DNA from 2 places in the Granulibacter bethesdensis genome. Region 1 is predicted to be linked to the other one. Evidence: predicted binding sites of a transcription regulator. Region 1 holds the regulator's gene; the other holds the start of a gene.

Region 1 (4,212 bases):
TGTTGGCCGGTCAGCAGTTCGGGCGCTTTTCCCTGTGGCTGCCGGTCGGCATGGTGACCGGGGATTATCTGTATTTTCTGGCTCCAACAGAGCCGCCGGTATGGATGGGGTTAGCTGCTCTTGGACTGATGACCTGCCTGCTTGTAGCAGGCTGGTTACGCCCGATCCTGCGCGCGGTGGCTGGTATGGGGCTGGCGATGGCCCTCGGATGGAGCGCAGGGCAACACGCCACTCTGACCGCTCTGCCGCTGGAGCCCGTGCCAAACAGGGCCGTGATCGTGGAAGGGATTGTGAGTGAGGTTGAGACTGGACCAGACTGGCGCAGGATTGTTGTTGCCGCTCCCTTGTTGGATGGGGTGACGCATTGGCAGCGTTCGGTGCGGCTGAGAGTGCGGGATGGAGACCATACGCGCCTGCAGTCAGGTGACAGGATATCGGTGCGGGCGCTGCTCAGACCGCCACCATGGCCTGCTTATCCGGGCGCGATGGATCGACAGAGAGACGCATTTTTCTCTCGGATGGGGGCTTTCGGTTTTGCTCTGGCTCCTGTTTCGCATCTGGCATTGCGGCAGGATGCGGTCTCGATCCGTTTGGCCAGAGTGCGGGAAAGTATCGCCGATCACGTTCGCACAGCCTTGCCGGGGAGTGAGGGGGCGGTGGCAACGGCTTTGTTGACCGGGGATACTGCTTCCATTCCGCAATCCATCCGTATTCTGTTTCGGGATACGGGATTGGCTCATTTGCTGGCCATTGCGGGTCTGCATATCGCGATTGTCATGGGGACCATCTTTGCCGTGACGCGCTGGCTGCTGACCCGGTGTGAATATACGGCGCTGTTCTGGCCATGCCGACAGATTGCCGCCTCGACTTCATTGCTGTCAGGGTTCGCCTATGCGGCGCTGACAGGGTTGCATGTGCCGATCATACGCAGTGCGGTGATGGCGATGATTGCCTGTCTCGCTCTGTTTCTGGGGCGCAGGGCATTGTCCATGCGAGGGTTGGCGATTGCCGCGGCTGTGATTGTCCTGATCTGGCCGTATGAAGTCACCGGTGTCAGCTTCCAGATGAGCTTTGCTGCCGTGATGGCTCTGGCAGCCGGATATGAGGCGCTGGGACCGTGGCTGGCCAGTCTGGCCGGGCGGCGTGTGCTCCATCATCTGACGGCGGTGGCGTTGACCAGCTTGCTGGCGGGCACTGCATCGGCACCGTATGGAATTTATCATTTCGGGCAGCTCCAGCTTTATTTCGTGGCGACCAATATGATCGCAGTGCCGCTGATGGCATTCTGGGTCATGCCTGCCGGTCTGCTGGCCATGGCATTGATGCCGCTTGGCCTTGATCGACCCGTTTTTGTTGTTATGGGAATCGGAATCTGGCTGATCCTGACCGTTGCGAAACTGGTCGCAGCCTTGCCGGCTGCCGTCCTTGCTGTACCGCCAATGCCAGGCTGGGGATTGTTCATGATCAGTGCCGGGCTGATTTGGCTTTGCTTCTGGCGTGGTCGTGTCCGGTTGTGCGGCGTGCCCGTGATGATGGCCGGGATAGCGTCTATCGGACTGACTGTGCCTGCCGACCTCCTGATATCAGCGGATGCACGTATGGTCGCTGTCAAAGCCGGTTTACGTGTTTTTGCCTTCGATAAAGGAAGTTCGCCCCTGCTGACGGAGGCATGGCAGGCTTATTGGGGAGTGAAGGATTTTACACCGCTTTCCGTGGCGGGGCGTCTTGCCACGCACATGGCGCGATGTGGTGAGAGCGGCTGTCTCGTCACACCGGTGTCAGGCGCCCCGGCGGTCTTTCTGAAAACGGGAGAGGGCACGGAGATATGCCAGCCCGGGGCGCTTGCCGTCATTCTGGATGGCTGGAGCAGCCAGTGTCGGGATCAGCCCGTGATCTCCCTGTCGCAGATACGAGAGGAGGGCAGCATTGCGGTATGGTTCAGGCCCGGCAGGATCTCTGTGCTGACAGACCGGGCATGGCGCGGGGACCGACCATGGGTGCAGCCACCACCTGATACCAGCCCGGGCCAGTGGAAAGCGCCGCTGGCCCGGACTGATGAGATGATCCCTCAGTAACGGCGAAGCAAGCCAATCAGCCTTCCCTGAACCCGCACGCGATCAGCCGGGAAAATTCTGGTTTCATGGCGTTCATTCGCTGGTTCCAGGGCCACCGACTTGCCGCGTCGCCGCAGGCGCTTGAGTGTGACTTCAGTATCATCGATCAGGGCGACGACGATCTGCCCGTTTTCGGCAAGGTCCGATTGCTGGATAATCACTGTATCGCCATCGAAAATACCGGCATCGATCATGGAATCGCCAGCAACTTCCAGTGCGTAGTGTTCTCCATTGCCAAGCATATCGATGGGCACGCTGAGATAGGCGCTGGTGTCCCGCAATGCCTCAATCGGCATACCGGCGGCAATGCGTCCGTAAAGCGGAAGCTGTACGGCCGAGGCATCCTGAGCCGCCCTTACCCCCGCGATCCGGTTGGAGAAACTTCCCTGAATGACGTTCGGTGTAAAGGCGGGAGCAGGGGCAAAGGACGGAGCCGAAGGGGCTGTTTTCGGCACCGGCATGCTGGCGGCTTCCGGCATGCGGATCACCTCCAGCGCACGGGCGCGATGATGGCGGCGGCGCAGGAAGCCGCGTTCTTCCAGAGCTGAAATAAGGCGGTGAATTCCTGATTTGGATTTCAGGTTCAAGGCCGCTTTCATTTCCTCAAAACTGGGGGAAAAGCCTGTTTTACGCAGATGACCATCAATGAGCAGCAACAGCTCATACTGTTTGCGTGTCAGCATGCAGAAGGCCTTTCAAGACCGTTCCGAAAGGAAAAAGCGCACAAAAGAACAAACAAGCAACAAAGATGTTCTACATAAGTTCGTTCTGTCGCGTCAAGCGTCCTTTATAATCCGGCACTATCCAGTAGCAGGACTGGCACGATCTCTCCTGCTGCGGCCTGTGGCGCATGGGGCGCACGCATGATCAGCGCGTTGGCCCGTGCCAGGGCGCTGATCATTGAAGAATCCTGCACAGGAAAGGATTCGACAACCGGACCGGACTGCGTCTGCGTTATGATCCCGCGCATGAAGTCGGTGCGATGATCATTGGCTCGCAAGGGGGCCACCAGTCGTGCCGGCTGTGTCCGCAAGGGAGAAGCAGGCAGACCGCGTAACACCTCCAATGCAGGCAGCACGAACAGCAGGGCGCAAACATAAGCCGAGACGGGGTTGCCAGGCAGACCGATCAAAGGTGTTCCGGCCAGTTTTCCGTGCATCAGCGGTTTGCCCGGTCGCATGGCAATTTTCCAGAAATCCAGCGTCAGCCCGCGCTCCCCCAGTGCAGAGCGTACCAGATCATGATCGCCCACACTGGCCCCGCCGATGGTGATCAGCAGATCGGATTTTGTGGCGGCTTCTGCACGGGCGCGGATGGTATCGCTGTCATCACCGCTGAGCGGTAGCAGGATCGGGTCTCCGCCAGCTGCACGGATCATGGCGGCCAGCATGTGGGAATTGGAGCTGACGATCCCACCCGGTGGTACCGACTCCCCGGGCAGTGCGATTTCATCGCCGGTTGCCAGTATCGCAATGCGAGGGCGGCGATGAACCGTCAGCCAGGGAATATTGGCGGCAGCGGCAAGACCAATATCCCGCGCTGTCAGGATATGCCCTGATTCCAGCACGGTTTGATTTGTGGTGAAATCCTGTCCCTGCCGTCTGATGTGGCGATCAGGCCGTATGGTCTCGGCAGGAATAACGATGTCATCCTGCCGCTGCGCTTCTTCCTGCAACAGAATGGTATCTGAGCCTTGTGGAACGACGCTGCCGGTGAAAAGACGAACTGCCTGACCGGCTTCCACGGTGCCGCTGAAGGGATGTCCGGCTGGAGCCGCGCCGATGACGGTCAGTCTGGCTCCCGCCACCGCATCGGCGCAGCGTACCGCATAGCCATCCATGGCCGAAACATCATGAGGAGGCTGGGTCACCCGCGCCTTCACACTGACAGCCAATACCCGGCCGTGCGCCTCTGCGATTGAGACCGTCTCGGCCATGGTAGGGGAGACGGAGGCCAGAATACGGGTGCGGGCTTCTTCGACCGGGATCATGATCTTTGTTCAATCCTGTCGGAAATGACCTGACTTGCCGCCGGATTTTTCAACCACACGGATGTCGCTGATAGTCATGCCGCGATCAACGGCTTTGCACATATCATA
Region 2 (4,212 bases), 400 kb from region 1:
CCTGACAGATAGGCGCCTGTCAGACTATCTGGATGTTTTGCGACCTCCTGCGGGGTGCCGCAGGCGATCACATGCCCCCCATTGACGCCCGCGCCCGGCCCCATATCAATCAGATGGTCGGCAGCGCGTATTGCATCTTCGTCATGCTCGACCACCAGCACAGTGTTGCCGAGTGATTTCAGTCGCCGGAGCGTGCCGAGCAGCCGGTCATTATCACGCTGGTGCAACCCGATGGACGGTTCGTCGAGCACATAGAGCACCCCTGTCAGGCCGGAGCCGATCTGGCTTGCCAGCCGGATGCGTTGGCTCTCTCCCCCGGACAGGGTGGCGGAGGATCGTGCAAGGGTCAGATAATCGAGGCCGACATCCAGCAGAAACTGAAGCCGGTCCTCGATTTCACGCAGGATGCGCCGGGCGATCTCGGCCCGTTGCGGGGTCAGACTGGCCAGCACGGATTGGAACCAGGGCAGCGCATCACGGATCGATAATTCCGAGGCCGCTGCAATGTCCTTGCTATTGATCTTGACGGCCAGAGCTTCCGGCTTGAGCCGGGCGCCATCACAGACATGGCAAGGTTTTTCGGCCTGATAACGCGACAGTTCCTCCCGCACCCATACGCTGTCGGTTTCGCGCAGACGGCGTTCCAGATTGCGGATGACACCTTCGAATGGCCGTTTGACCGTATAGCTGCGCACCCCGTCCTTATAGGTAATGGAAACATCCTCTTCGGTGCCGAATAGAATGCCGTTGCGACATAAATCTGGCAGCTCCTCCCACGCGGTACGCGGATCGACGCGATAATGCGCGGCCAGAGCCATCAGCGTTTGATCGTAGTAAGGGCTGGCCGCACCGGACCATGCCGCAATGGCACCCTCCTTGAGGCTGAGTCGTTCATTCGGCACGACCAGATCGGGATCGAAAAAATTCTCGACCCCCAGCCCGTCACAGGCCGGGCAGGCACCGTGTGGGGAGTTGAAGCTGAACAGGCGTGGCTCGATCTCCTCAATGGTAAAGCCACTGACCGGGCAGGCGAAGCGAGAGGAAAAGACCGTGCGTTCTCCGCTGGTCGCATCTTCGGCGTAGACGATTCCGTCAGACAGACCCAGCGCGGTTTCGAAACTGTCGGCCAGACGCTGTTGCAGTCCCTCCTTGACCACCACGCGATCCACCACTGCTTCCAGCGTATGCTTGAGCTTCCGGTTCAGGGCAGGGACATCGCCAATATCGTATAATTCCCCGTCCACCTTGACGCGGGTAAAGCCACGGCGCTGCAACTCGGCGAGTTCCTTGCGGTATTCTCCCTTACGGTCGCGCACCACCGGCGCCAGCAGCAACAGCCTCGTGCCCGATGGCATATCCAGAACCCGGTCCACCATCTGGCTGATAGTCTGGGCCTCGATCGGCAGCCCGGTCGCGGGAGAGTAGGGAACGCCTGCGCGCGCCCAGAGAAGACGCATATAATCGTGGATTTCCGTTACCGTACCGACGGTGGAGCGGGGATTGCGGCTGGTAGTCTTCTGCTCGATCGAGATAGCGGGAGAGAGACCTTCGATACTGTCCACATCCGGCTTGCCTGCCAGTTCCAGAAACTGTCTTGCATAGGCGGACAGGCTTTCGACGTAACGCCGCTGCCCCTCGGCATAGATCGTATCGAAGGCCAGTGATGATTTGCCGGAGCCAGACAGTCCGGTGATAACCGTCAGGCTATCCCGTGGAATATCAATATCGACGTTTTTCAGGTTGTGCTCGCGGGCGCCGCGCACACGAATGGAACCGGCCATACGATCAATCCGACACGAGAGAAAGAAGCGAGAATAGCAACGACAAGGAAGATGTTCTGGAAAAGTTCCGCATGGATAGCAACAGCAAATCACTCATGCTATAGAGGTTACCCACTTGCCGGACGCCCTTTGGCGTGTCCGGCCTGAGCAAAAAAGCGGACAAATATATGGCTGGCAGTGTCAATAAGGTCATTCTGATCGGTAATCTCGGGCGCGACCCCGAGGTTCGCAATACCCAGGATGGCGGCAAGGTGGTGAATTTTACGCTCGCAACCAGCGAAACGTGGAATGATCGTGCTTCCGGTGAGCGGAAAGAACGAACCGAATGGCATCGTGTGGTGGTCTTTAATGACCGGTTGGCGGATATCGCCGAACGCTATCTGCGCAAGGGCACCAAGGTCTATGTCGAAGGGGCGCTCCAGACCAGGAAATGGACCGACCAGGCCGGACAGGAAAAATACACCACTGAGGTCGTGATCAGTCGCTTCCGTGGTGAAATCACCATGCTGGATAGCCGCTCGAGCGGGGAGGGGGCTGGTGAAGGCGGTGGTTATCGGTCTGCTCCCGCCCAGCGTGCGCCATCCGGCGGCGGCAGCGGATTGGGTGGTGGCAACAGCCGCCCTGCATCCGGCGGCAGTGGCTGGGAACCTTCTCATGGCGGCGATCTGGACGACGAAATTCCGTTCTGATCAGATTATATTACCATGAAGGGGGCCTTGATGCGCCCCTTCATCATTCAGGTCTGCCGATGCAACCGTCTATGTTGGATGACGGAGGCATGGTATGGATCGGAAGGACGGGTCATCGTTCCTGACCCGTGTCGCCATTTACTACTGATCTCGTGAGAGTGCATTGAGCGATCATACCAATCCCCCGTCTGCACCGCCGGATGATGATCCGAACGGCGGCTCCCTGCTGATGCCGGTCACGCTTGAGGAGGAGATGAGCCGCTCCTACCTCGATTACGCAATGTCCGTCATTGTCAGCCGCGCGCTGCCCGATGCGCGGGATGGTCTGAAGCCGGTGCATCGGCGCATCCTCTACGGGATGCAGGAAAGCGGCTATACGGCGGATAAACCCTATCGCAAATCCGCCCGCATCAATGGTGACGTGATGGGTAAATACCATCCGCACGGCGATGCCGCGATTTATGATGCGCTGGTGCGACTGGCACAGCCTTTCTCCCTGCGGGTGCCCCTGATTGATGGTCAGGGCAATTTCGGTTCCATGGACGGCGATCCGGCGGCTGCGCCGCGTTATACCGAGGCACGTCTGGCCCGTTCCGCCAGCTTCCTGCTGAACGATATTGACCGCGATACAGTCGATTTCCAGCCGAACTATGACGATAGCGAGATGGAACCCCGCGTTCTGCCCGCTTCCTACCCCAATCTTCTGGTCAACGGGGCGGATGGCATCGCGGTCGGCATGGCGACCAAGATCCCCACTCACAATCCGACTGAAGTCATCGACGCCACTCTGGCAATGATCGACAATCCGGACATCACTCTTGATGAATTGATGACCGTGATTCCCGGCCCGGATTTTCCGACAGGCGGCCTGATTCTCGGGCGTTCCGGCATCCGCTCGGCTTTTGAGACCGGGAAAGGCAGTATCACTGTCCGCGCCCGCACTGATTTCGAGGAAGTGCGCGGCGGCCGTCAGGCCATCGTGATCTCCGAAATTCCTTATCAGGTGAACAAGGCCACCCTGCAGGAGCGCATGGCCGAGCTGGTGCGTGCCAAGCAGATTGAGGGCATCAGCGATATCCGTGACGAAAGCGATCGCTCCGGCGTGCGGGTGGTGATCGAATTGAAGCGCGATGCCACGCCGGATGTAGTGCTGAACCATCTGTTCCGCTTTACCCAGCTTCAGATCAGCTACGGCATCAACATGCTGGCTCTGGATGGCGGGCAACCGCGCCTGATGGGGCTGCGGGATGTGCTGTCTACATTCATTCGTTTCCGCGAGGATGTCATCCTTCGCCGGGCGAGATTTGAACTGAACAAGGCGCGTGACCGTGCTCATTTGCTGGTCGGTCTGGCGATTGCTGTCGCCAATATCGACGAGGTGATCCGTCTGATCCGGCAAAGCCCGGACAGCACCAGCGCCCGTATTGCCTTGATGGAACGTGACTGGCCGGCCGCCGATGTAGCTCCCCTGCTTTCGCTGATCGATGATGGCGGCAATGTGCTGACCGAAGCGCAGACAGTACGGCTGACGGAAGTGCAGGCGCGCGGCATTCTGGAACTGCGTCTGCAACGCCTGACCGGGCTTGAGCGCGACAAGATTCATAATGAGATGCAGGAAGTCGCCGCCCGTATTGGCGAGCTTCTGGAAATCATCGGCAGCCATATCCGCCGCATGGAAGTCATGCGGGAAGAGCTGGCGGTGATCCGGGCCGAGCTGAATTCTCCGCGCCGCAGTGAAATCA

What was found. Region 1 encodes LexA, which represses DNA repair genes until DNA is damaged. Its sites were predicted from a motif close to TGTTCTANNTANGTTC; they were not measured.
Region 2: the regulator LexA is predicted to act here: its motif matches at 1,834-1,849, upstream of uvrA (excinuclease ABC subunit UvrA).

The regions. Positions count from the first base shown of each region.
Region 1 is NZ_CP018192.1:949,566-953,777, forward strand. It holds gene GbCGDNIH6_RS04230 (ComEC/Rec2 family competence protein) at 1-2,075, shown strand, start outside; gene lexA (transcriptional repressor LexA) at 2,069-2,797, opposite strand; gene GbCGDNIH6_RS04240 (molybdopterin molybdotransferase MoeA) at 2,902-4,104, opposite strand; gene moaC (cyclic pyranopterin monophosphate synthase MoaC) at 4,114-4,212, opposite strand, start outside.
Region 2 is NZ_CP018192.1:1,349,548-1,353,759, reverse strand. It holds gene uvrA (excinuclease ABC subunit UvrA) at 1-1,781, opposite strand, end outside; gene ssb (single-stranded DNA-binding protein) at 1,949-2,470, shown strand; gene gyrA (DNA gyrase subunit A) at 2,634-4,212, shown strand, end outside.